DNA from 4 places in the Streptosporangium becharense genome. Region 4 is predicted to be linked to each of the others. Evidence: riboswitches for the same ligand, from Rfam matches in the RefSeq annotation. Region 4 holds a riboswitch; each other region holds the start of a gene.
What was found. Region 4 has a riboswitch for cobalamin ahead of bluB (5,6-dimethylbenzimidazole synthase). Riboswitches for the same ligand answer to the same signal wherever they lie in the genome.
Positions count from the first base shown of each region.

Region 1 (7,580 bases), 5.7 Mb from region 4:
TGAGGCGTTTGTACGTGGCGGGGATCCACGTGCAGGAGACGTCCGCCGGGCAGTCGGGGCCGGCCGCCGCGCGGCGCCGGGCCGTGCGGTCGCGGGGCACGGGCAGGTCCGGGGTCGCCGGGAGCGAGACCTGCTCGCCGTCGTCGGTCACCCGCGCGGCCCCGGACCGGATCGTCGCGAAGACCTCGTCGGCGAAGGACCGCGCGGCCTTCGTGCGGGCCAGGCTCAGGTCGGCCGCGTAGCCGTGCCGCGCCGCGTCCGCGCGCCGTTCGTGCGGGGCGGGCGGGGGAGGGGCGGTGGTGCCGGCGTGGACGCCGGAGTAGCGTGCCACGGCGTCGTACCAGCGTGCCGGGCCGCCGCCGGTCCTTCCGCCGGTGCGCCGCTGGTAGTCGGCGAGCAGCGCGGCGCCGCCGCGGATGTTGGCGGACGGGTCCTCGCGCAGCACCTCGGCCGGGATGCCGGTCAGCTCGGCGGCGCGTCCCAGGGTGTCCTCCGGCGGTGTCACCGCCGTGCGCGGGACGCGCGCCACGTGCGGCCGGGTCTCGTCTCCGCGCCGGTCCTCTCCCGCCCCGTGCGGGCGGCCCGGCTCGGCCCGGCCGTCGACGAGGTGCATCGGTCCGTAACCCGCCGAGACGCTGGGCAGCCCGGCGTTGCCGTCCCACCGGGACTCCAGGTAGGAGACCGCCAGCAGCACGCTCTCCGGCACCCCGTACTCCCGTGCAGCCCCGGCGAAGTCCGCTTGTCTCCCGGGCCCCGCCTGTCTCCGGAGTACGGCGGGTTCACCGGGCCCCGCCTGTCTCCCGGGCTGCTCGCGTCCGCCGGGCTGCGGCGGCGCCGGGTTCCCCGGCCTTCCCGACCGGCCGGCGTGCCCCGGCCGGTCGGGCCGTTCGGCGGAGGCGGCCCCTCCCAGGGCGGCCGGGACCAGCGCCGTGAGCACGGCGACGGCTGCGATCCCTGACAGATGACGCATAGTGGTCCTTCCCCCGATCGGCCACTCAAGGTGATGTTGAGATTACTGATTGTCGCCATCCGGTGTCGGATTGCTGGGTCGAAGCGCGCTCTTGCCCGAAAACGGGCAGAAAACTTGGTGATCTCCCTTCGGTTTGCGTATGGTCCTGCTCTGTGTCCACGGCACGGCATCCCCACGAGGACCTCATCGCCCATCTGACCCGCACGAGCGCGCTCGGCCCGGGAGAGGCGGCGCGGGTCGTGGCGGACGTGCTGGCCTACTTCTCCGAGCCGGTCGAGGACTTCGTCCGGCGGCGTCACACGGAGCTGAGGGCGAGGGGCCTGATCAACGACGAGATCTTCCCCAGGGTGGCCGCGGAGCTCGCGCTCCGCCGTGTCGCGGCACCGGAACTCTCCCTGCGCCAGCTGCGCCGGATCGTCTACGGGTAACACGGGTAGAAGGAGCTGTCAGATGTGCGGAATCGTGGCCTACGTCGGGCCGAAGGACGCGGCGCCCATCCTGCTGGAGGGGTTGCAGCGCCTTGAGTACCGGGGGTACGACTCGGCCGGGCTGGTGGTCTCCAACAAGGGCCTGAAGCTGCGCAAGGTCAAGGGCCGGGTGGCCGACCTGGCGGCGGTCGTGCCCGCGCGGTTCAAGGGCGGGTTGGGCATCGGCCACACCCGCTGGGCCACCCACGGCGCGCCGAGCGACGTCAACGCCCACCCGCACCTCTCGGGGGACGAGCGCATCGCGGTCGTGCACAACGGCATCATCGAGAACGCCGACGAGCTGCGCGTCAAGCTGGAGGCCGACGGCGCGGTCTTCGTGTCCGAGACCGACACCGAGGTGCTGTCCCACCTGATCGCCCGCACGGTCAAGGAGGCCGACTCCCTCGTGGAGGCGGTCCGGGTGGCGCTCAAGCGGGTCGTCGGCACCTACGGCGTCGCGGTGCTCGACGCCGAGCGTCCCGGCGAGGTGGTCGTCGCCCGCAACGGCAGCCCGATCGTGCTGGGCATCGGCGAGAAGGAGATGTTCGCCGCCTCCGACGTGGCCGCCCTGGTCCGCTACACCCGTCAGGTGGTCCACCTGGAGGACGGCGAGATCGCGGTGCTGAAGGCCGACGGGTTCAACACCTTCGCCAGCGACGCCCGGGAGACGGCCAAGGAGCCGCTGACCGTCGACTGGGAGGCCGGTCACTACGACACCGGCGGCTACGAGCACTACCTGCTCAAGGAGATCTCCGAGCAGCCCGAGACGCTGGCCAGGACGCTCCGCGGGCGCCTGGACGACCGCTTCCACATCGCCCACCTCGGCGGGCTCAACATGGACGCGCGGGAGACCCGCTCGTTCCGCCGGGTGAAGATCATCGGCTGCGGCTCCGCGTACTACTCGGGGCAGATCGGCGCCCAGCTCATCGAAGAGCTGGCGCGCATCCCGGCCGACGCGGAGCCGGCCAGCGAGTTCCGCTACCGCGGCCCGGTCGTGGAGGCCGACACCCTCTACGTGGCCATCAGCCAGTCGGGGGAGACCTACGACACCCTCGCCGCGGTCCAGGAGCTCAAGCGCAAGGGCGGCCGGGTGCTCGGCATCGTCAACACCGTGGGCAGCGCCATCGCCCGCGAGTGCGACGGCGGCGTCTACCTGCACGCCGGGCCCGAGGTCTCGGTGGCGAGCACGAAGGCGTTCACCTCGACCGCCGTGGCCTTCGCCCTGCTCGCGCTGCACCTGGGCCGGGTGCGCGACCTCTCGCCGGCCGACGGCCGCCGCATCTGCGAGGGCCTGCGCAGGCTGCCCGACCAGATCAAGGAGATCCTCGCGCTGGAGCCGCAGATCAAGGAGCTGGCGGAGAAGTACGCCGAGGTGCCGAGCATGATGTTCGTCGGCCGGGTCCGGGGCTACCCGGTGGCCCGAGAAGGCGCGCAGAAGCTCAAGGAGATCTCCTACGTCCACGCCGAGGCGTACCCGGCCAGCGAGCTCAAGCACGGGCCGCTGGCGCTGATCGGCCCGGGGATGCCCACGGTGGCGATCGTCCCCGACGACGAGCTGCTCGACAAGAACCTCACCACGCTGGGCGAGATCCGTGCCCGGGGCGGGCGGGTGCTCATGGTCGGGCACCGCGCCGCCGACCCCAAGCTGGCCGACGACTGCGTCGTGGTGCCGCGCAACGAGATCGAGCTGGACCCGATCCTGCTGACGATCCCGCTCCAGCTCTTCGCCTACCACGCGGCCGTGGCGCTGGGCCGGGACGTCGACAAGCCCCGCAACCTGGCCAAGAGCGTCACGGTGGAGTAGATCCACCCACTCCGCATCTCCTCGGTGCGGCCCCCTCGGTAAGGGCTCGGCGATAACGGCCCCGGGCGTGTGACATGAGGTGACACGCGGGTAGCCCGAGATGTACGGGGTGCCGGGGGGGAGGGGCGCTCATGCGCCGCAGGGGGTTTCTGGCGCTGGTCACCGGGGTGGTGGCCGCCGCGGGCTGCGGCCCGGCCGGCGGTCCGGCCGGCACGGCGGTCGACCGGCTGTCCGTCGTCGCGCCCGCCGTCCGCGGGCAGGGCTGGGAGGCGATGCCGCGCACCCTGGCCGGGGTCCTGACCCGGTGCCGCCTGGCCAGGGCCGTCGAGATCGTCGACCACCCGGCCGGGGCGGGCTCCGCCGTCCTGGACCGGCTGGGTTCCCCCGGCGGCCCCTTCACGGGCGAGGGCAGGGTGCTCGTCGCCGGGATGTCACTGGTGGCGGGTGCGGAGATCGCCGGCACCGCCCCCCTGGTCGGCGCCACCACCCCGCTCGCCCGCCTCGTGGGCGACTGGGCCGCCCTGGTCGTCCCGGACGGCTCCCGGCTGCGTTCCTTCGACGACTTCGCCGCCGGCGTCCGCCGGGACCCGGCGGGGCTGGCGGTCGGCGGCCGGCTGGAGGGCGGCTCGGACCACGTGCTCTACGGCATGATCGGCAAGTGCCTGGGGGCCGACGCCCGGCTGCTCGACTACGCCGGGTACCTCACCGCGGCGGACGCCGCCGAGGCGCTTCACCTCGGCCGGGTGGCCGCGCTCCTGGGGCCGGCCCGGTCGTTCCGGTCCGGGATCGCCGCCGGCCGGCTGCGTCCCCTGGTGGTCTCCTCGGGGGAGCGCGTCGACGGGATCGACGCGCCGACGCTCATGGAGCTGGACGTCCGGCTGGAGTACAGCGACTGGTGCGGCCTGCTCGGCCCGGCGCGCATGGCGGAGGCGGACCTGGACGCGGCGGTCGCCCTGTGTGACAGGATCGACGCGGCCCCCGACTGGCGGGCCCGGTGCGCGGCCAACGGCTGGAGCCGGGTCTATCTCAGCGGCGACGACTTCCGCCAGTGGTTGTCCACCGAGACGGCGCGCACCCGCGAGGTGCTGCATGACCTCGGACTGTTGAAGTCTTCCGACACAACTTGTTGGGGTAGTTGCGTCCGACGCCACTAGATGTAGGATCCTGCTCGTTGCTGGTTCGCCCCGGGAGGGGCGACGAGAGAGGGAACCCGGTGAGATTCCGGGGCTGCCCCGCAGCGGTGAACGGGAACGAAAGCCGTCATTGAGCACTGGGTGCGTCATGCCCGGGAAGCGACGGCCGGTAGGCGTGTGCACGGTGCCCGTGAGTCCGAAGACCTGCCGGTGACGTAAGTGTCCAGGGCCTCGTGGGAGGGCCCGCGGACGAGGCGGTCCGGCGTGCCCGGAATCGCTCGTATCCGCGTGCCCGTCCTCCGGGAGCCGCACGGGGAATTCGAACGAGCGAGGGGCAGGACGTGACGCACACCGTGGTCGACGCCGCAGGGGAGACCGCCGGAACGGGCGGGCAGGACGCCGCCGGGCGGGACGCCGGGACGGGAATCCGGGGCACGCGGACCGGTGGGACCGGTGGGGCGTCGGAGGCCGACCGCAGACTGGCCATCGACGAGGCCGCGGCCCGGGTCATCACCGACCCGGAGAACTCCAGGGTCGCCGCCGGGTTGCTGGCCGGGCTGATCGCCGACGAGGCCGCCGGGCACGGCGTCTTGAGCTTCTCCGACTCCGTCGCCGCCACCCACGCGGCCGGACTGGTCGCCGACCGGCTGGCGGAGTTCGTGGCCGTCAACGCCGCGGCGCTGGACGCGCTGGTCGACACCGGGGCCGACGACCGGTTCGAGTACTTCGGGCTGCGCACGGTCTACGACCGCTACCTGCTGCGCCACCCGGAGACCCGCAGGGTCCTGGAACGCCCGCAGCACTTCTTCCTGCGGGTCGCCTGCGGCCTCTCGGAGACGGTCTCCGAGGCCGCCGAGCTCTACCGGCTCATGGCGACGCTGTCCTACCTGCCCAGCTCGCCCACCCTGTTCAACTCCGGCGCGCGCCGGCCCCAGCTGTCGTCCTGCTTCCTGCTCGACTCCCCGCGCGACGAGCTGGAGGCCGTCTACGAGCGCTACGGTCAGGTCGCCCGCCTGTCGAAGTACGCCGGGGGCATCGGCATCTCCTGGAGCCGGGTCCGCTCCCGGGGGTCGCTGATCCGGGGCACCAACGGCCACTCCAACGGCATCGTGCCGTGGCTGCGCACGCTCGACGCCAGCGTCGCCGCGGTCAACCAGGGCGGCCGCCGCAAGGGTGCGGCCTGCGTCTACCTGGAGACGTGGCACGCCGACATCGAGGAGTTCCTGGAGCTGCGCGACAACACCGGCGAGGACGCGCGCCGCACGCACAACCTGAACCTGGCGAACTGGATCCCGGACGAGTTCATGCGCCGGGTCGAGGCCGACGGCACCTGGTCGCTGTTCGACCCCAAGGACGTCCCGCACCTGGTCGACCTGTACGGCGCCGCCTTCGACGAGGCGTACCGCGCCGCCGAGGCCGAGGGACGGTTCGTCAGGCGGATCCCGGCCCGCACCTTGTACGGCCGGATGATGCGCACCCTCGCCCAGACCGGCAACGGCTGGATGACTTTCAAGGACGCCGCGAACCGGACCTCCAACCAGACCGCGCGTCCCGGGAACGTCATCCACCTGTCGAACCTCTGCACCGAGATCCTGGAGGTCACCAGCGACGCGGAGACCGCCGTCTGCAACCTGGGCTCGGTCAACCTCGCCGCCCACCTGGACGCCTCCGGCGGCGACCTCGACTGGACGCGGCTGCGCGCCACCGTCCGCACCGCGGTGCGCTTCCTGGATCGCACCATCGACCTGGGCTTCTACCCGACCTCCGAGGCCGAGGCGGCCAACCGGCGCTGGCGTCCGATCGGGCTCGGCGTGATGGGCCTGGCCGACGTGCTGTTCGCGCTGCGCCTGCCGTTCGACGCCCTCGAGGCGATGGCGCTGTCCACCCGGATCTCCGAGGAGATCGCGCTCGCCGCGTACGCCACCTCCGCGGACCTGGCCGTCGAGCGGGGCCGCCACCCCTCCTACGACGACACCAGGGCCGCCGCCGGGGTGCTGCACCCCGACCACTACGGGGCGGGGACCTCCGCGGAGTGGACCACGCTGCGCGAGCGGATCGCGGTGACCGGCCTGCGCAACTCGCTGATGGTCGCGATCGCCCCCACGGCCACCATCGCCTCCATCGCGGGCTGCTACGAGTGCATCGAGCCCCAGGTCTCCAACGTCTTCAAGCGCGAGACGCTCTCCGGGGAGTTCCTCCAGGTCAACCGATACCTGGTCCGGGATCTTTCGGCGCGCGGGCTGTGGACCCCGCAGATCCGCGACGCGATCAAGGCCGCCGACGGGTCCGTCCAGGACATCCCGCAGATTCCCGCGGACCTGAGGCTGCTCTACCGGACCGCCTGGGAGCTGCCGCAGAAGGCGCTGATCGACCTGGCCGCCGCGCGCGCACCGTACATCGACCAGTCGCAGTCGCTGAACCTCTTCATGGCCACCCCGACCATCGGCAAGCTCTCCTCGATGTACGCCTACGCCTGGAAGTCGGGCCTGAAGACCACGTACTACCTGCGCTCACGCCCGGCCACCCGGATCGCCCAGGCCACCGTGGCGTCCTCCGCGGCGTCCCCCGTGCGGCCCGCGGCGCCCGGCGGGCCCGTGCCCGACCCGGAGGCCGTCGCCTGCTCGCTGGAGAACCCCGAGTACTGCGACGCCTGCCAGTAGACGCCCCTCATCCCCTTCCGAAAGGCACCGCCCGATGCTGCTCGACCCCGGCATGGATCTCACCCTGCGGCCGATGCGCTACCCGGAGTTCTACGAACGCTTCCGGGCCGCGATCCGCAACACCTGGACCGTGGAGGAGGTGGACCTCGCCTCCGACCTGGCGGACCTGGCGAAGATGACGGCCGAGGAACGCCACCTGATCAACCGGCTCGTCGCGTTCTTCGCCACCGGCGACTCGATCGTGGCCAACAACCTGGTCCTCAACCTCTACCAGCACGTCAACGCACCCGAGGCGCGCCTGTATCTCAGCAGGCAGCTCTTCGAGGAGGCCGTGCACGTCCAGTTCTACCTGACCCTGCTCGACACCTACCTGCCCGACCCGGACGAGCGGGCCAAGGCGTTCGCCGCGGTCGAGCACATCCCCTCGATCCGCGACAAGGCGGAGTTCTGCTTCCGGTGGATCGACTCGCTGGGCGGGCTGACCCGGCTGGAGACCCGCGAGGACCGGCGGGCGTTCCTGCTCAACCTGATCTGCTTCGCGGCGTG
Region 1 covers NZ_JACHMP010000001.1:6,589,436-6,597,015, forward strand. The annotation lists gene F4562_RS28720 (peptidoglycan recognition protein family protein) at 1-970, opposite strand, end outside; gene F4562_RS28725 (hypothetical protein) at 1,123-1,398, shown strand; gene glmS (glutamine--fructose-6-phosphate transaminase (isomerizing)) at 1,421-3,241, shown strand; gene F4562_RS28735 (tripartite tricarboxylate transporter substrate-binding protein) at 3,373-4,395, shown strand; cobalamin riboswitch at 4,400-4,600, shown strand; gene F4562_RS28740 (ribonucleoside-diphosphate reductase subunit alpha) at 4,716-7,034, shown strand; gene F4562_RS28745 (ribonucleotide-diphosphate reductase subunit beta) at 7,069-7,580, shown strand, end outside.
Region 1: another riboswitch for cobalamin. It lies ahead of F4562_RS28740 (ribonucleoside-diphosphate reductase subunit alpha); the one in region 4 lies ahead of bluB (5,6-dimethylbenzimidazole synthase).

Region 2 (7,580 bases), 6.7 Mb from region 4:
GCGCCCCGCCCCCACCGGGCCGCTCCCCCTGCTGATCCCCCGCCCGGCCGGGTGGGAGGTCGCCGACGCCGCCCTGGCGGCCGGCCCGCTCTACCGCGACGTGGTCGGCGACCTGCTGGAACCGCTCGCGCACGCCGTACGGGAGACGACAAGGGTCGCCCCGGGCCTGCTGTGGGGGAACGCGGCGTCCGCGCTGGCCGGGACGCTCCAGACGATCGCGGCGCAGCGGCCCGGGGCGGCGGCGCGGGCGTTCCGGCTCACCCGCGAGCTGCTGCGGCTGGGGGTGCTGCGCGGAACCGGCGAGCTGACCGAGCCCGCTCCCGGACGACCCCGTTTCCTGCGGCGCAGTTGCTGTCTCTACTACCGCCTGCCCGGCGGCGGCTGGTGCGGCGACTGCCCGCTGCCGGCCCGCGTGGCCCGGTGACGGCCGGCGGACGCGCAGGGTGCGGCAGCCGGGCACGGCACCTCGCATTCACCCTCCCCCAATGGGGCATTTGGGGGTTAATTGGGTGTTTGTCAATGTGTATCCGTTTAGCCTGAGAGAGTTATCCGGCGTGCGAGCCGGTTCCCCGTCTCGCCCTGTCTCGAGCGCAGCAGCCGGAGGCCACACGTCAGGAGGGAAGCCATGGCCAGGTTCATGGACGTTCACCATGGCATGGTGGGCATCACCGACCAGCAACTGCGCGAGGCCCACGAGGCGGACGTCGCGATCCAGCACGAAGAGGGCGTGACGTTCGAACACGCGTGGGCCGACCCCGCCGACGGCGTCGTCTACTGCCTGTCGGACGCCCCCGACGCGGACGCCGTGCGGCGTGTCCACCAGCGCGCCGGCCACCCGGCCGACGAGATCCATCCTGTGCCGCTGACCGTCTGACCCGCCCGGCCCCGGAGCCGGGCACTCCGGGACACTGCGTGGGGACACTGCGCGCGGAGACCGCCGGCCGCGGTGGGTGCCGGGCCGCGCGGCCGGGCACCCACCGCGGCGGGGTCAGGCGCCGCCGTCCTCCAGGTCTCCCTCGGACTTCAGGTAGACCTCCTGCACGCCCCGCAGCACGTCCGGATCGGGGTGCTCCCACATGCCCCGGTTGGCCGCCTCCAGCAGCCGCTCGGCGATGCCGTGCAGGGCCCAGGGGTTCGAGCGGGCCATGAACTCCTGGTTCTCCGGGTCGAGCACGTAGGTCGCGGCCAGCTTGTCGTACATCCAGTCGGCGACCACGCCGGTGGTGGCGTCGTAGCCGAACAGGTAGTCGACGGTCGCGGCCAGCTCGAAGGCGCCCTTGTAGCCGTGCCTGCGCATGGCGGCCAGCCAGCGGGGGTTGACCACCCGGGCGCGGAAGATCCGGGACGTCTCCTCGGAGAGCGTGCGGGTCCGGACCGCGTCCGGCCGGGTGCTGTCACCGATGTAGGCGGCCGGGGCCTTGCCGGTGAGCGCCCGGACGGTGGCGATCATGCCGCCGTGGTACTGGAAGTAGTCGTCGGAGTCGGCGATGTCGTGTTCGCGGGTGTCGACGTTCTTGGCCGCCACCGCGATCCGCCGGTAGGCGCTCTCCATGTCCTCGCGCGCCGGGACCCCGTCGACGCCCCGGCCGTAGGCGAACCCGCCCCAGACCGCGTACACCTCGGCGAGGTCGGCGTCGTCGCGCCAGTTGCGGCTGTCGATCAGCGGCAGCAGCCCGGCCCCGTAGGCGCCCGGCCGCGAGCCGAAGATCCGCATGGTGGCCCGGCGCTCGTCGCCGTGGACCGCCCGGTCGGCGAGCACGTGAGCGCGGACGTAGTTGACCTCCCCGGGTTCCTCCAGCCCGGCCGCGAGCCGCACGGCGTCGTCCAGCAACGCGACGACGTGTGGGAACGCGTCGCGGAAGAAACCGCTGATCCTGACGGTCACGTCCACCCTCGGGCGGCCGAGCTCCCCGGCCGGGATCGGCTCCAGGCCGGTGACACGGCGCGAGGCCTCGTCCCAGACCGGACGCACGCCGAGCAGCGCCAGCACCTCGGCCACGTCGTCCCCGGCGGTGCGCATGGCGCTGGTGCCCCACACCGACAGCCCGACCGAGCGCGGCCAGTCGCCGGTGTCGGCCCGGTAGCGCTCCAGCAGCGATTCGGCCATCGCCTGGCCCGTCTCCCACGCCAGCCTGCTCGGCACGGCCTTGGGGTCGACCGAGTAGAAGTTCCGCCCGGTGGGGAGCACGTTGATCAGGCCGCGCAGCGGTGACCCGCTCGGCCCGGCCGGGACGTACCCACCGTCGAGGGCGTGCAGGATCGCGTCGATCTCGTCGGTGGTGCGCGCCAGCCGGGGCACGACCTCGTCGGCGGCGAAGCGCAGGATCCGCTCCACCTGGCCGATCCGCTCCGGGCCCGCCCCGCCGGGGAGGGACGCGACGGCGGGGGTCTCCGCGCCGGTCCCGGCGGAAGGCGCCACGCCCGCCTCGGCGGGGGCCAGGACGGCGGCGGTCACCTCGGGGACGGCGGCGGCGTCCCAGCCCCGGGCCTCCATGCCCTCGACCAGGGCACGGGCCAGCGCCTCGGCCTCGTCGACGCCGATCCGGGCGGCGGTGCCGTCCTCGGCCAGGCCCAGGGCCTCGCGCAGGCCGGGCAGCGCCTGGCTGCCGGCCCACACCTGCCGCGCGCGCAGCATCGCCAGCACCAGGTCGACCCGCGCGGCACCCTCGGGGGCGACGCCCAGCACGTGCAGGCCGTCGCGGATCTGGACGTCCTTGACCTCGCACAGCCAGCCGTCGACGTGCAGCAGGAAGTCGTCGAACTCGGCGTCGTGCGGGCGGTCCTCGATGCCCAGATCGTGGTCGAGCCGGGCGGCCTGGATGAGCGTCCAGATCTGCGCGCGGATCGCGGGCAGCTTGGCCGGGTCCATCGCGGCGATGGAGGCGTGCTCGTCGAGGAGCTGCTCCAGCCGGGCCATGTCGCCGTAGGTGTCGGCGCGGGCCATCGGCGGGACGAGGTGGTCGACCAGGGTCGCGTGGGCACGGCGCTTGGCCTGGGTGCCCTCGCCGGGGTCGTTGACCAGGAACGGGTAGATCAGCGGCAGGTCGCCGAGGGCGGCGTCGGGCCCGCAGGAGGCCGACAGGCCGGCGGACTTGCCGGGCAGCCACTCCAGGTTGCCGTGCTTGCCCACGTGGACCACGGCGTGAGCGCCGAAACCGTCGGACAGCCAGCGGTAGGCCGCCAGGTAGTGGTGGCTGGGCGGCAGGTCGGGGTCGTGGTAGATCGCGATGGGGTTCTCGCCGAATCCGCGGGGCGGCTGCACCATGACGACGACGTTGCCGGCGCGCAGCGCGGCCAGCACGATCTCGCCCTCCGGGTCGCGCGAGCGGTCGACGAACAGCTCACCGGGCGGCGGGCCCCAGTGCTCCTCGATCCGGGCACGCAGGTCGCCGGGGAGCGTGCCGTACCACTCGGCGTAGCGGCCCGCGCCGATGCGGACCGGGTTGGCGGCGAGCTGCTCCTCGGTCAGCCAGTCCTGGTCCTGCCCGCCCGCGGCGATCAGGGCGTGGACCAGCGCGTCGCCGTCCTGCTCGGCCACCCCGGGCAGCTCGCCCTCGGCGCCGATGTCGTAGCCGTGCTCCCGGAGCGCGGCCAGCAGCCGCACGAGGCTCGCCGGGGTGTCCAGGCCGACGGCGTTGCCGATGCGGGCGTGCTTGGTGGGGTAGGCCGACAGCATCAGCACCAGCCGCCGCTCGGCGGGCGGGACGTGCCGCAGCGCGGCGTGCCGCACGGCGATGCCCGCCACGCGGGCGGCCCGCTCGGGGTCGGCGACGTAGACGGTCAGCCCGTCCTCGTCGATCTCCTTGAACGAGAACGGCACGGTGATGATGCGTCCGTCGAACTCGGGGATCGCGACCTGGGTGGCGGCGTCCAGCGGGGACAGGCCGTCGTCGTTCTCCTCCCACTGCGAGCGGCTGCCGGTCAGGCAGAGCCCCTGCAGGACGGGCACGTCCAGCTCGGCGAGGGCGCCGACGTCCCACGCCTCGTCGTCGCCCCCGGCGGACGCGGTCGCCGGGCGGGTGCCGCCCGCGGCGAGCACGGTCACCACCAGGGCGTCGACCGTGCGCAGAGCCTCCAGCAGGCCGGGGTCGGCGGCGCGCAGGGACGCGCAGTACAGGGGCAGCGCCCGGCCGCCCGAGTCTTCGATCGCCGAGCAGAGCGCCTCGACGAAGGCGGTGTTGCCCGCCACGTGGTGGGCTCGGTAGTAGAGCACCCCGACGACCGGCCCGTCCTCGCGGCGGGCCTGACGCTCCAGCACACCCCAGGTGGGGGTGGGGGCGGGCGGGGCGAACCCGTGGCCGGTGAGCAGCAGCGTGTCGGACAGGAACCGGTGGAGTTCGGTCAGGTTGGCCGCCCCGCCGTGGGCGAGGTAGGCGTGCGCCTCGGCGCAGACGCCGCCGGGCACCGTGGACAGTTCCATCAGCTCGGCGTCCGGCGCCTGCTCGCCGCCGAGGACGACGACGGGCCGGGGCCCGGCGAGCAGCGCGTCCAGGCCCTCCTCCCAGGCGCGGCGCCCGCCCAGCAGGCGGACCACGACCAGGTCGGTGCCCTCGACCAGCGCCGGGAGGTCGTCGGCGGTGAGCCGGGCGGGGTTGCCCAGCCGGTAATCCGCGCCGCTCGCGCGGGCGCTCAGCAGGTCGGTGTCGGAGGTGGAGAGCAGGAGGATCACGCGCCACGCTCCAGGGAGGACGGGACGGTACGGCTCAGCGATGCCACGGTGTGGCGGGGGAAGGGCGAAAAGCGCACGGAGCTTCCTCACTCGGGGTCCTCGCCCCGGGTCGTCGTCGGCCACGACGGCTGGAGTCTCCTGGCTGCCGGATCGGTGCTCACCCCGGCCTTCCCGTCCGACCGTCGGACAGTGGCCCGGGTGGGGTTCGCTCCCCGGTTACAGTGGCGGGACCGCGCCGGACTCGCACCGGCTTCCTCCCTTTGCCGTCGCCACCGATGACACTACGGCAGTCCGGCTCATTGCAAGAAACTGGCATTAACATCCTGTCCGTGGCCATTGCCGACTTTCCCGGACGATCGCGACTCGATGCCTGCCCCGGAGCCCTTCAGACGCACGCCGCCGCCGACGGCGGCCTGGCGCGCGTCCGGGTGCCCGGCGGGCGGCTGACCCCCTTCTGCCTGCGCGAACTCGCCGAGGCCGCCTCCTCGTACGGGAGCGGCGTCATCGAGCTGACCTCGCGGGCGAACGTCCAGGTCCGCGGCCTCGGCCCCTCGGACGGCCCCTCAGATGGCACCTCAGACGGCGCCGGGAACGGTTTCGCCACCCGGATGGCCGCCGCCGGCCTGCTGCCGTCCGCCACCCACGAGCGCGTGCGCAACGTCCTCGCCTCCCCGCTGAGCGGCCTGGACGGAGCCGGGGTCGCCGACGTGACGCCCCTGGTGGACGAGCTCGACCGGCGGCTGTGCGCCCGTCCCGCCCTGGCCGCCCTGCCCGGCCGGTTCATGTTCGCCCTCGACGACGGACGCGGGGACGTGGCCGGGCTCGGCGCCGACGCCGCCGTCCTGCCGACCGGCGTGGACGAGGCCGCGCTGCTGGTCGCGGGGGTGGACACCGGCATACGCGTCCCGCTGGGCGAGGCCGTGACGGCCCTGCTGGCCGCCGCCGACGCCTTCCTCGCCGAGCAGGCGGCCCAGGGCGTCACCGCCTGGCGGATCTCCGAGCTCCGGGACGGCGCCGCCCGGGTCACCGCCCGGGTGCGGGCGGCCCTCGTACCGCGTGCCGGGGTTCCCGCGTCCTCCGCGGCGGACGACGGCCCGTCCCGGTACGGGACCGCCGGGCCCGGGCCGGGGACCGGCAGCGGTCCGGGGGGCGGGCCGGTGGGGACCGGCAGCGAACCGGGGACCGGCACCGGTCCGGAGATCGGGCCGGTGAGGGCCGAGCCGGTGACTCTCGGGCCCGTCGGGGTCTTCCCGAGCCGGGACGGCACCCGCGTCGCGCTCGGGGTCGCGGTGCCGCTGGGACGGCTGACCGCCGCGCAGGCCGAGGCGCTCGCGGACGCCGCCGTGGGCGGTGAGATCCGGCTCACGCCGTGGCGCGGCGCCGTCCTGCCCGGCCTGCCGCCGGACGAGGTCGCCGCCACCGCCGCCCGCCTCACCGCCGCCGGGCTGGTCGCCGACCCCGCCTCGCCGTGGATCGGGGTGACGGCCTGCGCCGGCCGTCCCGGCTGCGCCAAGTCGCTGGCCGACGTCCGCGCCGACGCCGCCCTCGTCGTCGCCCGAGCCGGTGGGGCGGTCGCGGGCGGCGCGCCGGGCACCGGTACGCTCCCCGTGCACTGGGCGGGCTGCGGCAGACGCTGCGGCCGGCCCAGAGGACGGGTCGCGGACGTGGTCGCCACCGGCGACGGCTACCGCGTGGAGCTGGACGGCACCGGCCTGACCTGTGCCGGCATCGAGGAGACCGCGGCCGCGCTGGCGGCCGCCAGAGGGGACCTGTGATCGACTACGTCCGCGACGGCGCGGAGATCTACCGCCGTTCGTTCGCCACCATCCGCGCCGAGGCCGACCTGGGCGGCCTGCCCGCCGACGTCGCCCGGGTCGCGGTCCGCATGATCCACGCCTGCGGCATGGTCGACCTGGTGACCGACCTCGCCTGGTCCCCGGGGGTCGTGGCCTCGGCCCGCGCGGCCCTGCGCGCCGGCGCGCCGGTGCTCTGCGACGCCCAGATGGTCGCCTCGGGGGTGACCCGCCGCCGGCTGCCCGCCGGCAACGAGGTGCTGTGCACCCTCGGCGACCCCCGGGTGCCGGAGCTCGCCGAGCGGCTGGGCACCACCCGCAGCGCCGCGGCACTGGAGCTGTGGCGCGACCGGCTGGCGGGCTCCGTGGTGGCGATCGGCAACGCGCCGACCGCGCTGTTCCGGCTGCTGGAGATGGTCGAGGAAGGTGCCGGGCGACCGGCCGCCGTGCTCGGCGTCCCGGTCGGGTTCATCGGCGCCGCCGAGTCCAAGCAGGCCCTCGCCGAACACCCGGCGGGCCTTGAGTACCTGGTCGTGCACGGCCGCCGGGGCGGGAGCGCGATGACCGCCGCCGCCGTCAACGCGATCGCGAGTGAAGAGGAGTGAGCGGCAACGTGACCGGACGGCTGTGGGGCGTGGGACTCGGGCCTGGAGACCCCGAGCTGGTGACCGTCAAGGCGGCCCGGCTCATCGGCGCGGCGGACGTGATCGCCTTTCACAGCGCCCGCCACGGCCGGAGCATCGCCCGCTCGGTGGCGGCGCCGTACCTGCGGGAGGGGCAGATCGAGGAGGCCCTGATCTACCCGCTCACCACCGAGACCACCGACCACCCCGGCGGCTACCAGGGGGCGATCGACGACTTCTACGCCGACTGCGCGGTGCGGCTCGCCGCCCACCTGGACGCCGGACGCGACGTGGTGGTGCTGTGCGAGGGCGACCCGCTCTTCTACGGCTCCTACATGCACATGCACAAACGCCTGTCGCACCGCTACGTCACCGAGGTGGTGCCGGGCGTGACGTCGGTCAGCGGCGCCGCCGCGGTCCTCGGCCGACCGCTGGTCGAGCGGGACGAGGTCCTCACCGTGCTGCCGGGGACGCTCCCCGCCCCCGTGCTCGCCG
Region 2 covers NZ_JACHMP010000001.1:7,552,623-7,560,202, reverse strand. The annotation lists gene F4562_RS32615 ((2Fe-2S)-binding protein) at 1-424, shown strand, start outside; gene F4562_RS32610 (SCO4226 family nickel-binding protein) at 626-874, shown strand; gene cobN (cobaltochelatase subunit CobN) at 989-4,669, opposite strand; cobalamin riboswitch at 4,779-4,952, opposite strand; gene cobG (precorrin-3B synthase) at 4,999-6,444, shown strand; gene F4562_RS32595 (precorrin-8X methylmutase) at 6,441-7,067, shown strand; gene F4562_RS32590 (precorrin-2 C(20)-methyltransferase) at 7,076-7,580, shown strand, end outside.
Region 2: another riboswitch for cobalamin. It lies ahead of cobN (cobaltochelatase subunit CobN); the one in region 4 lies ahead of bluB (5,6-dimethylbenzimidazole synthase).

Region 3 (7,580 bases), 880 kb from region 4:
CCATGGCCAAGCTGAAGGCCGCCGGCTACACGCCGCTGCAGACCGCGGGCCAGTGGGTGCCGGGCGCGCAGTTCTCCCAGATGGCGGACTCCGGTGTGCTGACCGCCGACCCCGAGTGGATCGTCAAGCGCAAGCAGAAGCAGGTCACGTTCGCCGGCAGCGACTACGTGAAGTACCTCGAGCGCCACAGGAACTGGATCGACCAGGGATACCTGGACAAGAGCGCGCTCGGCCTGACCTACTCGGACGGACAGACGGCCTTCCTCAACGGCAAGTCCGCGATGTACATCATGGGCTCCTTCTTCGTCCCCGCGGCGGACGCCGCGAAGAAGAGCGACGAGATCGGCGTGTTCAGCATGCCGACGGACGGCGCGTACCCGTCCGGTCAGTTCGGCAACATCGCCAGCCCGTACGTCGTCACCAGCGCCTCCAAGAACAAGGCGGCGGCGATCGAGTTCGTGAAGTGGCTGGTCACCGATCCCGTCGCGGTCGAGAGCCAGCTCGCCTCCGACGGCAACCTGCGCAAGGGCTTCCCCTACAAGACGTCCAGCCTCGGCACCGAGGTGCAGAAGATCCTCGACGCGGCGCCGTCCGTCATCGTCAAGGCGGGTGCGCGCCAGCCGATCGAGGGCTACCCGGCCGAGCTCAACACGCAGGTCCAGTCCCTGTACACCGGTGCCACGGCCAAGCAGGTCGCCGAGAGTCTGGACAAGTGGTGGAACTCGCAGAGCTGACGCAGCGGCGGGAGCCCCGGGAGCGGGAGCCGGGCACGCCGCGCCGGAGCCCGGCACCCGCCGGCCGGAGGCTCGCCAGGTATCGGGAGGGCGCCGTCACGTTCGGGCTCCTGGCTCCGTCCGTGCTGCTCTACACCGTGATGACCGTCGTGCCGGTGGGCGTGGCGGTCTACCTCAGCCTGACGGACTGGAACGGCTTCTCCGACGCCGTGTTCATCGGGTTCGAGAACTACCTGCACCTGTTCGACGATCCGAGCTCGTCGCGGGCCTGGTACGTCACCGCGGCCATCGCGGTCTCCGGCACCGTGCTCATGATCGGCGGCGGCCTGGTCTACGCGCTGCTGCTGAAGGAGCGCTCGCGGACGAACTCGTTCTTCCGCACCCTCGCCTACTACCCGCACGTGATCAGCGCGCTGATCCTCGGTTTCCTCTGGGCGGCGATCCTCGGCACGAACGGCGCCGTCAACAGCACGCTCCAGCGTTTCGGCATCGGGCCGATCGGTTTCCTCTTCGAGGAACAGCTCGCCCTGATCTCGCTGATCGGGGTGATCGTGTGGGCCGGCTTCGGATTCAACGTCGTGCTGTTCATCGCGGCACTCCAGACCGTCCCCGCCGAACTGCTGGAGGCCGCGGCGATCGACGGCGCGACCAGGCACCAGACCAACATGCGCGTGGTCATCCCGATGATCTCACCGGTGATCACCGTGGCGACCGTCCTCAACCTCATCGGGTTGATCAAGACCTACGACCTGGTCGTGAGCCTCACCGGCGGAGGACCCGCGGGGGCGACGCAGACCTACTCGTTCCTCATCCTCGCCCGGTCCTTCGAGGGGACGAAGGTCGGCTACGCCAACGCGCAGGCCGTGTTCCTCATGGTCGTGTGCGCGGCGCTCGCCCTGCTGGTGACCGCGGTGCGCAACCGCCAGGACCGGGCCGCGACAGGTTAGGAGCAGGTGATGGTCGTACACACGCAAACCGAACCCGGACGCCGGCGCGGCATCGTGCGCCCGGTCATGCTGACCCTGCTCTTCCTGGCCATGACCGTGCCGGTCTACCTGCTCGTGGTCAACAGCTTCAAAACGCAGGAGGACATCCTCAACAACCCCTTCTCACTGCCGGTGGGGGACCTCACGCTGGACTACCTCTGGGCCGCCGTCAACAGCCCCCAGTACAACGTCATCGGCGGCTACGGGTTCACGCTCTTCCTGGTCGTCGTGGTGGACGTCCTGTGCATCCTGCTGGCGGGACCGGCCGCCTACGTGATCGCGAGAAGCCTCAAGCGCCGCACCCAGCTGGTGCTGCTGTACTTCCTCGCGGGCACCTTCATCCCCGCCGCCGCCCTGGTGATCCCAGTGATCTACGTGCTCCGCTCGGTCGGCCTGGCCAACACCGTGACCGGCCTGGTGGCGCATGACGTGGCCTCGACGCTCCCGGTGAGCATCTTCCTGTTCGTCGGATTCATCCGCACCATCCCGGTCTCGATCGACCAGGCCGCGATGATCGACGGCGCGGGGAGGCTGCGGACCTTCTGGACGATCGTCTTCCCGCTGATGCGGCCCGCGGTGGTGACCGTGCTGATCCTCAACTCGATCGGCATCTGGAACGACTTCGTCAGCCCGCAGATCCTGCTCAGCCCGGGGTCCGGCAGGTACACGGTGACGACGGCGATCTACGCGGGGATCAGCCAGTACTCGACCGACCTGACGAAGGTGTTCCCCAACCTGCTGCTGGCGGTGGCACCGGTCGTCATCTTCTTCGTCTACATGCAGCGTCACATCATCAGCGGCCTCACGGTCGGTGCCGTCAAGGGCTGAACGGCCTCGTCAACCGATTCGTCAACCGAATGGGAGAGAACGTGTTACGGACTTTCCGGCCGATGGCGGCCGTGCTGCTCCTGACGACGGCGGGTGCGGCGACCTCCGTACCGGCGGCCGCCGAGGCGGGCGGGCACGCCGGCGGCAGGACGTACTACGTGGCCCCCTGGGGCGGGGAGTCCGCCTCCGGCCGGTCGCCCGCCGCGCCGTACCGCCGCATCCAGCAGTGCGCCGACGCCATGGCACCCGGCGACACGTGCCTGATCATGTCGGGCACCTACCGGGAGACCGTGGTACCGGCCCGTTCGGGCACCGCGAAGCGGCCCGTCACCTACCGCGCGTTCCCCGGCGCCCGGGTGACGCTGAGCGGTACGACGCGGATCAAGGGCTGGTCGAAGGTGACCGCCCGGGATGTGGCGCGCATCGCGGAGACCGACCCGTTCGCGGCGGACTCGCCGTTCAGCAGGGCGGTGGAGGCCGGCCACGTCCACAGCGCGCGCGCCGACCTCGGCTCCGACGTCACCACCGTCCAGACCTTCACCGACGGGAAGATGAACGTCGAGGCGCAGTTCCCGTACCCGGGCCTCGACCTGCTCGACCCGGTGCGGGAGTACGCCGGCCCCGGCAGCGCCGAGGCCACCATCGTCGACGACGCGCTGACCCGCCCGGCCGGGTACTGGAACGGCGCCCGGGTGCTGACGAGCTACTGGTACGTGACGGCGACGTCCACGATCAAGAACTCCGACGCGGGGTCCGTGACCCTCGACGCGGTGCCGCCCTGCGTCCGTAAGGTGGTGCCGAAGGAGACGCGGTACGCGCTCTCCGGCAAGATCGGCGAGCTCGCCCACCCCGGCACCTGGTTCTACGACCCGGCCGGCAAGCGGCTCTACCTCTACGGCGAGGACACCCCCAACCGGCACGTGATCGAGGCGAAGACCCGGTCGCTGGCCTTCGACCTGAGGAACGCGAGCCACACGACGGTCGCGGGCGTCGGCCTCTTCGCCTCGACCATCGAGACCGGCGTGGCCAGCACCGGCGTCACGATCGACGGCGTCACCGGCACGTACCTGTCCCACTACACCGACATCACCCGCGGAGGCACCGACTGCGGATCGACCGTGACCAGGGGCGTCGCCGACACCGGCATCGTCCTCAACGGCACGGACAACAAGGTCGTCAACAGCGACCTCTCGCTGAGCGCCGGCAACGGCATCGCCCTGCGCGGGCAGCGGAACACCGCGCACAACAACATGATCCACGACGTGGACTACATGGGCACCTACGCGGCGGGGGTCGCCGTGCAGGGCAACAGCCAGACGGTGACGAACAACACCATCTACCGGGTCGGCCGCAGCGGCGTCAACCTGCAGTGGGACACCGTCATCGGGGGCACGCCCGGCCCGGACCGGATCGCCTACAACGACATCTCGCTGTACGCCCGGCTGAGCCTGGACACGGCCGCGATCTACACCTGCTGCGCCGCCGACATGCTGCGGACCTCGATCGATCACAACGTCCTGCACGACGGCACCCCGCCGGCGGGCGTCACCTCGTTCGCGGTCTCCGGTGTCTACGCCGACAACGGGCAGAGCAACATCACCATCGCGAACAACGTGGGGTGGGGGAACTCCGAGGGCACCGTCATGCTCAACGGCCTGGGCAGCGGCTCGCGCGACAACCTCGTCTACAACAACACCGGCGGCATGACGATGTTCTACGTCAAGGAGCCGAACGCCTCGACCGGCACCAAGGTGTACAACAACATCGGCCCGATCCGGGGGCTGAAGGACGCCACGAACGGCGGCATGGTGCTGTCCAACAACCTGCCGGCCGACGTGGACCCGCTGTTCGCCGACCCGGCGCGGCACGACTACCGGCTGTCCGAGGCCTCGCCGGCGCGGAACGCGGCGATCCCGCTGCCCGGTGTGAACGACGGCTCGACGGACCCCGTCCCGAGCCTCGGCGCCTACCAGTACGGCGCGCCGAAGTGGGTGGCCGGCGCCACCAGGTGACGCCCGGCGGGGGGCGATCGCACCCGGGCTCCGGCTCGGGTGCGATCGCCCCCCCGCCGGCTGGGCCCCGGCCTGGACGCGATCGTGCCCCGGGCCGGGGCTGGGCGGGCGCCGGCGGCTCAGCCGGGACGCACCTCCAGGCCCAGAGCCTCGGCGATCACCACGGCCTGCTGGATGTCGACGATCGCGCCTTTCATCTCGACATTGAACGGGTCGAGGGAGGACAGCTCGCTGCCCCGCAGGTCGCAACGGGAGAGCTTGGCGCTGTGCAGCCAGGCGCCCGCCAGGTCGGCCCCGCGGAGCGTGGCGCCCTCGCAGCGCGCGCCGGTGAGGTCGGCCTCACGCAGCCGCACGTCGACGAAGGAGGCGCTGTGCAGGTCGGCCCCGGGCAGGCCGGCGAACGACCAGTCTCCGCCGCTGACCTTCAGCAGGTCGAAGGTGCAGCGGTCGAACACGCTGCCGACGAACTTGCACCTGGTGAAGGTGGCGTCGAAGAACGTGCACCGGACGAAGGTGCAGTTCAGGAACGCCGTGTCGGAGTGCGTGGAGGCATTGAAACGGACATCCTGGAAGGTGCACTCGGAGAAGACCGCACCCCGGCTCTCCGTCTCGGTCATGTCCACGCCGACGAAGGCGACCCGCTCGTGGCTCTGCCCCGACAGGTCGTCGCCGTACCAGTCTTCGGCCGCGACGGTCGAGTGCGTCTCCGGCGCGGGGCGGCCGTGCTTGCGGTCAGCCACGCGCGGACCCCACAACGCTCGCAAGGGGGCGGGGGAGCCCGGCCCGCCCGCCGCCGGGGCGGGGGTCACCGGTGAGGGCGACGGTCATGTGCTGGTGCCTTCCGTGTCGATGCCCGGCCTGCCGCCGGGAGACCGAAGCTCGGCCGACGCCACCGTAGCGTCACCCTCCGACAATCCGGCTCCGCGGCGATCGGTGACCTGGCCGGCCGTCGCCCGTGGGGCGAGGCCGTGCTCACCGTGCGGTGAGCACGGTCCGCGTCCACGGCGCCCCGCCGGTCGTGACGCACGGGGATGCTGCTTTAATCGTCACCGCGACGGAAACCAGGAAGCCGGTGTGAGTCCGGCACGGTCCCGCCACTGTGACCGGGGAGCGAACCCCACGTCGACCACTGCGCGAGCGGGAAGGTCGGGGTGAGCGCCGATCCGGGAGTCAGGAGACTGGGCCGTCGCGACGTCCGTTCGAGGCGCGTGGACACCTCAGGAGGCTCCTGTGTTCGGCATTCCCCCATCTCCCGGCGGTTCCGGCGGGCGGCGTCCCCGCCGTCCGGCCGTCGTCGGCGGCATCGTGTCGGCCGTCGCCGCCCTGCTCCTGACCGCCTGCGGCGGCGCAGGCGACCCGGGTGGCACCCGGGCGGGCGGCCCGGGAGGGGCCCGGCCGGGCGCCGCCGCGGCCGGTTTCCCGGTGACGGTGGACAACTGCGGGGTGCGCACCACCTACCGGAGGCCCCCGTCACGGGTGGTGACCATCCACCAGCACCCGGCCGAGCTGATGCTGGCCCTGGGCCTGGAGTCCTCGATGGCCGGCACGGCCTTCCCCGACTCCGAGGTGCTGGCGCAGTACCGGCAGGCGTACGAGCGCATCCCGGAGCTGTCGGCCAAGGAGCCCTCCTTCGAGACCGTGCTGGAGGCCGGGCCCGACCTGGTCTACGGCGGCTACGGCAGTGCGTTCGCGGAGAAGGAGGGCCGCTCCCGCAAGGCGTTCGCCGACGCGGGCATCGACACCCACCTCAACCTGGAGTACTGCGCGGCCGGCCGGCTGACCATGGACCACGTGCACGAGGAGATCCGCACCGTCGGGAAGATCTTCGGGGTCGCCGACCGGGCCGAACGACTCGTGCAGGACATGCAGCGGCGTGTCGACGCGGTCACCGGCAAGCTCGGCGGCGTCCGGCCGGTGCCGGTGTTCGTCTACGACAGCGGAGACAAGACGGCGTTCACCGCCGGGGGCACCGGCATCGGCCAGGAGATCATCCGCCTGGCCGGCGGCAGCAACGTCTTCGGCGACCTCGACAAGGTGTTCGGCGACGTCTCCTGGGAGCAGGTCGTCGACCGCAGGCCCGAGGTCATCGTCATCTACGACTACGGCGACCCGGGGAACGTGGCCGAGAAGAAGAGGTTCCTGCAGTCGCAGCCGGCCCTCGCCGACGTCCCCGCCGTGAAGAACCGCAGGTTCGCGGTGCTGCCGCTCACCGCGACCGTCGTCGGCGTGCGGCCCCCGCAGGCCGTGGAGGAACTGGCCGGGCAACTGCATCCCGAGCGGTTCCGGTGACCGGACCGGCGCTCCGGCGCCGCCTTCCCCGCCTCGCCGGGGGAGCCGCCCGGCGGTCCCGCCCGCCGTACGCGCTCGTCCTGGTCCTGCTGACGGCCGCCCTGCTGGTCTCGATGACGGTGGGGCTCGGCCTCGGTTCGGTGCGGGTGCCCGCCGGCGAGGTGTGGGGCGTCCTCGGCCACCGCGCCGGCCTGCCGTGGCCGTCCGAGGTCACCTGGACGCGGACACGCGAGACGATCGTCTTCGACGTGCGGGCCCCGCGCGTGCTGCTCGGCGCGGTCACCGGCGCCGGGCTGGCGGTCGTCGGCACGGCGATGCAGGCGCTGGTCCGCAACCCGCTGGCCGACCCCTACCTGCTCGGCATCTCCTCCGGTGCCTCCTTCGGCGCCGTTCTGACGATCGTCTCCGGCTTCGCGCTGTTCGGCACCCGGCCGTCCCTGTCGCTGGCGGCCTTCGCCGGTGCGCTGGCGGCGCTGTCACTGGTGTACGTGACGGCCCGGGTCGGCGGCCGGATCACCTCCGTCCACCTGGTGCTGGCCGGGGTCGCCGTCGCCTCGGTGTTCTCGGCGCTGACCAGTTTCCTGCTGCTGACGGCGGACCGGGAGAACGAGTCGCGAGAGGTGCTCTCCTGGACGCTCGGCGGGCTCGGCGGGGTGCACTGGGAGACGCTGTGGCTGCCGGCGGCCGTGCTGACGGCCGCCACCGTCGCGTTGTTCCTGCAGGGCCGGTCG
Region 3 covers NZ_JACHMP010000001.1:6,281-13,860, reverse strand. The annotation lists gene F4562_RS00070 (ABC transporter substrate-binding protein) at 1-734, shown strand, start outside; gene F4562_RS00065 (carbohydrate ABC transporter permease) at 713-1,681, shown strand; gene F4562_RS00060 (carbohydrate ABC transporter permease) at 1,691-2,548, shown strand; gene F4562_RS00055 (right-handed parallel beta-helix repeat-containing protein) at 2,590-4,560, shown strand; gene F4562_RS00050 (pentapeptide repeat-containing protein) at 4,680-5,300, opposite strand; cobalamin riboswitch at 5,579-5,761, shown strand; gene F4562_RS00045 (ABC transporter substrate-binding protein) at 5,791-6,849, shown strand; gene F4562_RS00040 (FecCD family ABC transporter permease) at 6,846-7,580, shown strand, end outside.
Region 3: another riboswitch for cobalamin. It lies ahead of F4562_RS00045 (ABC transporter substrate-binding protein); the one in region 4 lies ahead of bluB (5,6-dimethylbenzimidazole synthase).

Region 4 (7,580 bases):
CCTGCCGGTGCGGCGGACGCTCCCGACGACCGCGCCGGTGTCGAACGGGTTGAGCCAGGGCGTCTCGATCACCTCGACCCCGATGCCCTCCCCGGCCAGGGTCCGGGCGGCCTCCACCGCCCGCCAGGTCATCGCACCCCAGGTGACCACGGTGGCGTCGGAGCCCTCGTGACGGAGCCGCGAGCCGCCCGCCGGCGGCACCGGGCCGCCGACGGTCACCTCCTGTTTGGCCCCGAAGTAGAGCGTCCTGTTCTCGACCACCAGGACCGGGTCGTCGCTGTGCACCGCCGCGACCAGCAGGTCGTGGGCGTCCTGCGGGGTGGACGGCATGCACACCCGCAGCCCGGGGACGTGCAGGAAGAGCGCCTCCAGGCACTGGGAGTGCTGCGCGCACGCACCCGGCCCGTTGCCCTGCTGGGTGCGGATCGTCAGCGGCGCGGTGAGCCGGCCGCCGGAGACGTAGCGGACGTTGGCCGCCTGGTTCACGATCTGGTCGAGCGCGACGAGTGAGAAGTCGGCCCACATGATCTCGACGATCGGGCGGCGGCCCATCATGGCGGCACCCACGGCGCTGCCGAGGATCGCCGACTCGCTGATCGGGGTGTCGAACACGCGCTCGCCGTACTGCTTGCGCAGGCCCCGGGTGACGCCGAAGACGCCGCCGGGCACGCCCACGTCCTCGCCGTAGACCAGGGTCTCCGGCAGTTCCTCCATCAGCCGGTGCAGCGCCGCGTTGACGGCCTCACCGTACGACAGCTTGCGGGTGGTCTCAGGCATACAGGTGCTCCATGACGGTCGCGGGGTCGGCGAGCGGGGCGGCCAGCGCGGCCGCGGCGGCGGCCTCGGTCTCGGTCCTGGCCCGGGTCTCCACCGCGTCGATCTCGGCGGCCGGGACGCCGTCGGCGAGCAGCCCCTCGCGCAGCCGCGCGATCGGCTCCCGGCGCAGGATCCGCTCCATCTCGCCGGGCTGCCGGTAGGCCTCGGCGTCGCCGATGTAGTGGCCGACGATGCGTTCCGTCATGCACTCCAGCAGGGTCGGGCCGCCGCCCTCGCGGGCGACCTCCACCGCGTCGCGCACGTGGAAGCGGACCGACTCGGCGTCGTTGCCGTCGATGCGGTAGCCGGGCATGCCGTAGGCGGCGGCCCGGTCGGCCAGCCGCCCGCCCCGGACCATGTCGGCGATCGGGGTCAGCTCCGAGTAGCGGTTGTTCTCGCAGACGAAGACCACCGGCAGGTCGAAGGCCGCGGCGAAGTTCATCGCCTCGTGGACCGCACCCTGGTTCATCGCGCCGTCACCGAAGACGGTCACCGCCACCCGGTTGGAGCCGTCGTGGCGACCGGCGAGCGCCGCGCCGCACGCGATCGGGGCACCGGCGCCCACGATGGAGTTCTCGCCGTGGAAGCCGTACTCGGCGGCGGTGAAGTAGGCCGAGCCGCCCCGGCCGCCGTTGACGCCGGTGGCGCGGCCCAGCAGTTCGGCGAAGAGCGGCTCGGCGGGCACGCCGCGGGCGAGCGCCCAGCCGTGGCCCCGGTAGGTCGCGAACAGCGCGTCCTCGGGCTCCAGGGCGTCGCAGGCGCCGACCGGGATGGCCTCCTGCCCGATGCACAGGTGGACCGAGCCGACGATCGGCCCCTCAAGGCGCAGCTGGCGCACCTTCTCCTCGAAGGCGCGGATGCGCCACATGGCCAGCAGGTCCGCGAGCCGTCGCTCACTCATTGTCGTTCTCCTCCGTCCGCCACGCCGCGAGCGCGACGGCACAGATCGTCTCGGCGTCGCCGATGTAGGACTCGGGGGGAAGCGGGAGCGGCCCGAGGCTCGCGAGGTCGTCGGGCCCGGCCACCTCCCGCAGGGTGTCGGCGAGCGCGCGGCGGTCCGCCCGCGCCCGGTGGGCGGCCTGGTAGACGAGGTCGTGCGCCTGCTCGCGGCCCAGCGCGGGGGCCAGGCGCATCATGTACGCCTCCGCCATGATCAGCCCGCCCTCGGCGTCGAGGTTGCCGCGCATCGCCTCGGGGAAGACCTGGAGTCCCACGGCGACCTCGGCGGCGGTGACCAGGGCACCGGCGGCGAGTTCGGCGAGCTGCGGCACCACGTACCACTCCACCTGCCACTCGCCCGCGGCCCGCTCGTGGCCGGCCTCCATCGCCCGGAACACCGCCGAGCTGAGGGCGCCCGCCGTGCCGGACATGCCGATGATCGCCTCGCAGCCGATCGGGTTGGCCTTCTGCGGCATCGTGGAGGACGCCCCGCGGTGGTGGCCGCCGGCCTCGCGGACCTCGCCGACCTCGGTCCTGGACAGGTCGACGACCTCCCGGGCGAACCTGGCGGCGGTCGCCGCGACGCTCGCGCAGGCGACGCCGAACTCGGCGATCCCGTCCCTGGCCACGTGCCAGGGCACGTCCGTCTGGACGAGCCCGAGCCGGGTGGCGACGCCCTTCCTGACCACCGCGGCCTGCTCGCCCATGGCGGCGGAGGTTCCTCCGGCGCCGAAGAGGGAGACGGCCGGGACGTGCCGCAGCGCGTCGCGCAGCCGCCGCCGCTGGCGGGTGACCTCGGCCAGCAGCACGGCCAGCTTCGCGCCGAACGTGGTGGGGACGGCCTGCTGGGCGTGGGTGCGCGCGGCCACCACGGTGCCCGCGTGCTCCTCGACCAGGCGGGCGAGGGCGTCGCCGAAGGACTCCAGCAGGACGACCAGGCGCTCCAGCGCCTCCCTCATCTGCAGGGACAGGCCGCTGTCCATGATGTCCTGCGTGGTCGCGCCGTAGTGGACGCGGCCGTTGGGCCCCTCGGGCAACGCGGCGGCGATCATCCGCACCAGCGGGAGGATGGGGTAGCCCACGTTCACGGCCTCCCGCCACAGGCGGTCGAGGTCGATGGTGGCGGGCACGCACGCGGCGGCGATGGCCTCGGCGTCGCTCTCGTCGATCACTCCGGCCTCGGCCTGGGCCAGGGCGAGGGCGGCCTCGACCCGCAGCCAGGAGAGCACGGTGCTCTCGGCGGAGAAGATCCCGGCCATCCCGGCGTCGCCGAAGAGGGCGGGGAGCAGCTTGAAGGTCTGCACGGTCAGTTCATCTCCAGTCCGCCGTCGACGTTCAGCGCCTGGCCGGTGATGAACGAGGCGAGGTCGCTGGCGAGGAAGAGGACGGCGGCGGCGAGTTCCTCGGCGCGGCCGGGACGCCGGAGCGGGGAGCGTCCGCTGACCTCCTGGAGGTAGTTCGCCCCGGCGTCCGGGCCGAAGCGGGCGTCGCGGTCGGCGATGATCTCCTCCCACATGGGGGTGAGGAAGATCCCCGGGCAGACCGCGTTGACCCGTACCGGGGCGAGCGCCTCGGCGGCCGACTTCGTCAGCGACAGCAGCGCGGTCTTGGTCGCCGAGTAGTGCGCGGCGTTGGGCCGCCCGGACCTGGCCGCGACGGAGGCGAGGGTCACGATCGATCCGCCGCCCTGCTCGACCATGCGGCGGCCGACCGCCTGGGTGATCCAGAAGGAGCCGTTGAGGTTGACGTCGATGATCCGGCGCCACTCCTGCGGGGTCACCTCCAGCAGGGGCGTGGTGCGCATGACGCCGGCGCAGTTCACCAGGATGTCGATGCGGCCGATCTCCTCGGCCAGGGCCACCGCCTGCTCGGGGTCGGTGAGGTCGGCGGCCCGGTCGCGTGCCCCCAGGGCGGTCGCGGCCTCGGTCAGCCGCGGTCCCTCCAGGTCGGAGACGACGAGATCGGCACCGGCGTCGGCCAGCGCGCGGGCACATGCGAGCCCGAGCCCTCCCGCGGCCCCGGTGACGAGCGCCGTACGCCCCGCCAGGTCGATCGTGACAGCCATCCCCGGTGTTCCCCCTCGGTAGGTCAAACGATTGACTGGGAATGTAGCAGCGTGCTCACAAAGCGGACAAGAGGTCGGTCAATCGTTTTTATTACGAAGTTCTTCTTCCGTTAACACGCCCCGCGCCGCGCACCGGGGACCGCGTGAGGGCGGAGCAGGGCCACTCCGACCTGGCCGGACGTCCGGCCGCCGGGCGGGGAGGCGACACCGGGCGGTCATCCCCGGGTCACCCCGGGGCGTCCCCGGGTGGACGCCGGGACGCCGGGACGCCGGGACGCCGGAACGCCGGTCCCGGCCGGTGAGACCCGCACCCGGCTGCGCTAGAGTCGCGTCCGGCACGAACTGACGCGAGGTGCCTCCCCGTGGGGAGGAGAATCGGGAAGCCGGTGCGATTCCGGCACGGGCCCGCCGCGGTGATCGGGGAGCCGCCGTCCATGCACTCACGTGCGGCCACTGGCCTTTCGGGCTGGGAAGGCGGACGGTGCAGGCGTTGATCCGAGAGTCCGAAGACCGGCCTCGCTCCATCTGCCACCGCCCGGGTGGCATGACGCAGCGGGAGCCTGCCCTGTGAGCACCGACATCCAGCCCGACATCTACCAGGTCATCCACCGCCGCCGTGACGTGCGGTCGCAGTTCACCGGTGAGCCCGTCCCCGGCGACGTCCTCGAACGCGTGCTGGAGGCCGCGCACGCGGCACCCAGTGTCGGACTGTCCCAGCCCTGGGACTTCATCCTCGTCCGGGACCTCGGCACCCGCCGCGCGTTCCACCGCCACGTCCAGGAGGAGCGGACCCGTTTCGCGGCGTCCCTCACCGGGAGCGCGGCGGAGCGGTTCGCCCGGATCAAGGTCGACGGCGTGCTGGAGTCCAGCCTCTCGGTGGTCGTCACCTACGACGCCGCCCGGGGAGGTCCCGCGGTGCTGGGCCGGCACGCCATCGCCGACGCCGGCCTGTACTCGGTCTGCCTGGCCGTCCAGAACCTGTGGCTGGCGGCCACCGCGGAGAACCTGGGAGTCGGCTGGGTCTCGTTCTACCGCGAGCCGTTCGTCCGGAGCCTGCTCGGCATCCCCTCCGGCATCCGCCCGGTGGCCTGGCTGTGCCTGGGGCCGGTCACCCATGTGGAGGCGGTGCCCGATCTGGAGCGGCACGGGTGGCGCCGGCGCGTCCCGCTGGACGCGGTGGTCCGTCACGAGCGCTGGTGACGGCAAAGGACGCGCACGCCGTACGGTGACGGGGAACCGGGCGCGGGTACGACGGCCGGAGTCCGGGCACGACGGACAGGGCACAGGTCCGGGCCGGGCGGGGCTTCGGGGCCGGATCAGGCTCCGGGGTTGAGTCCGGCGCCGGGGTTGAGTCCGGCTCCGGGCCGGGCTTCGAGTCCGGGGCCGGGCCCGGCGCGGGCACGGCGATCGAAGGAGCATCGAGACAGTGGGCAGAGCGACGAGCGGGGCGGCGGACAGGATGATCGCGGACTTCTGGTTCGACCCGTCCTGCCCCTACACCTGGATCACCTCCCGTTGGCTGCTGGAGGTGGAGAAGGTCCGGCCGGTCGAGGTGCGCTGGCACGTGATGAGCCTGTCGGTGCTCAACGAGGGCCGGGACGACGATCCCGAAGGCGACCCCGAGGGTTACCTGTGGGTGCCCGTGCGCGTCTGCGCCGCCGTGCTCCGGGAGCACGGTCAGCAGGCGCTCGGCAGGTTCTACACCGCCCTGTGGACCCGCGGGGACGACCGCGACGAGCAGGACTGGATCGGTTCCCTGCACGACGCGCTGGCCGCCGCGGGGCTCCCGCGGGAACTGGCCGAGGCCGGGACGTCGACGGCCTACGACGAGGCGGTGCGCGCCTCGCACGCCGAGGGCATGCGCCTGATCGGCGGGGACACCGGCGGACACGTCGGCACCCCGGTGGTCGCCGTCACCGGCGCCGATGACGAGCGTGTCGTGTTCTTCGGCCCCGTCCTCTCCAGGATCCCCACCGGGGAGCGGGCGGGCCGCCTGTGGGACGGGACACTGCTGGTGGCCGGCACCCCGGGCTTCCATGAGCTCAAGGGCCCCCCGCACGAGGAGCCCCGGCTCCGCCCCGACGGGGCCTGACGGCTCCGCGGCGGAGCGCGGCCGGGGAAACGGCCGCCGGATCCACGTCACGGGATCGCGCCGGCCCGGCGGCGCGATCCCGGTACTTGACCGGGGAACGTCTCGATGGTCCCATCTCTCATAGTTAGGAACCCTTCCTAACTAGATCTCCTCGCCCTCTTCCCCCCGAGACAACAGCAGGAGAACCGATGAGACCTTCCATCCGAGCGCGCTCGCTGGCCGGTGCGCTCGTGGCCGGGTTACTGCTCAGCCTTCCGGTGACGTCACCCGCCGCCGCGGCACCGACCCGGTACGAGGCGGAGAACGCCACCATCTCCCAGGGCACCGTGGACACCAGGCACGCCGGGTTCACCGGGACGGGCTTCGTCGACTACGCCAACGTCGCCGGCTCCCACGTCGAGTTCACCGTCAACGCGGCGACCGCCGGCAACTACCGTCTGGCGTTCCGTTTCGCCAACGGCACCACCACGGACCGGCCGATGGACATCTCCGTCAACGGCACGACGGTCTCGGCCGGACTGTCCTTCCCCGGCACCGGTGCGTGGACCACCTGGGTGGAGAAGTCGGTCACCGCGGGTCTCATCGCGGGCGCCAACAAGGTCCGCGCCACCGCCACCACCGCGAACGGCGGCCCCAACCTCGACCGGCTGAGCGCGTCCGCCCCCGCCGACACCCAACCGCCGACCGCCCCGGCCGGCCTGCGCGTCGTCGGCGAGATCAGGCCCACCTCCGTGGGCCTGGCCTGGAACGCGTCCACCGACGACGTCGGCGTCTCCCAGTACAGGATCTACAACGGCGGGAACGTGCTCGTCACCGTGGGCGGCAACATCACGAGCCTCACGGTGCCCGGTCTGACACCCAACACGCGGTACGTGTTCAGCGTGCTGGCCTACGACGCCGCGGGCAACCCCTCCCAGGGCAGCAACAGCGTCGACCTCACCACACCGCCGGGCGGCGACACCACGCCGCCGAGCACGCCCGCCGGCCTGCACGCCACCGGCGTCACGGCGAACACCGTCACGCTGGGCTGGAACGCCTCGACCGACGACGTCGGCGTGACCGGCTACAACGTCTACCGCGACGGCACGAGGATCGCCACGGTGCCGGACCTCACCGCGACCGTGGACGGGCTGACGCCCGACACGGCCTACTCCTTCGAGGTCGAGGCGTTCGACGCCGACGACAACGTCTCGCCCCGCACCGCACCGCTGCCGGTGAGGACGACCGGTACCGCGGGCGGCGGCGACCCCGTCTACGACCGGGACGTCACCAAGCTCGACCTGGCGTGGGGCGTCACGTTCCTGCCGGACGACAGCGCGCTGGTCGCCGAGCGCGACCGGTTCGAAATCGTACGGGTCACCCCGAACGGGCAGAAGACGGTGGTCGGCAAGATCACCGAGGCGACGACCACCGGCGGCGAGGGCGGCCTCCTCGGCCTGGCCGCCTCCCCGAACTTCGCCGCCGACCGCTACGTCTATGCCTTCCACACGGCCTCGTCCGACAACCGGGTCGTCCGGTTCAAGTACGAGAACGGGCGGATCGGCGCTCGCGAGCCGATCGTCACCGGCATAGCCAAGAACCGGTTCCACAACGGTGGGCAGATCAAGTTCGGCCCCGACGGCTACCTGTACATCACCACCGGTGACGGCCAGGACGGCAACCGGGCAC
Region 4 covers NZ_JACHMP010000001.1:881,701-889,280, forward strand. The annotation lists gene F4562_RS03865 (alpha-ketoacid dehydrogenase subunit beta) at 1-777, opposite strand, end outside; gene F4562_RS03870 (thiamine pyrophosphate-dependent dehydrogenase E1 component subunit alpha) at 770-1,717, opposite strand; gene F4562_RS03875 (class-II fumarase/aspartase family protein) at 1,710-3,059, opposite strand; gene F4562_RS03880 (SDR family NAD(P)-dependent oxidoreductase) at 3,062-3,820, opposite strand; cobalamin riboswitch at 4,154-4,353, shown strand; gene bluB (5,6-dimethylbenzimidazole synthase) at 4,388-5,020, shown strand; gene F4562_RS03890 (mycothiol-dependent nitroreductase Rv2466c family protein) at 5,280-5,912, shown strand; gene F4562_RS03895 (PQQ-dependent sugar dehydrogenase) at 6,101-7,580, shown strand, end outside.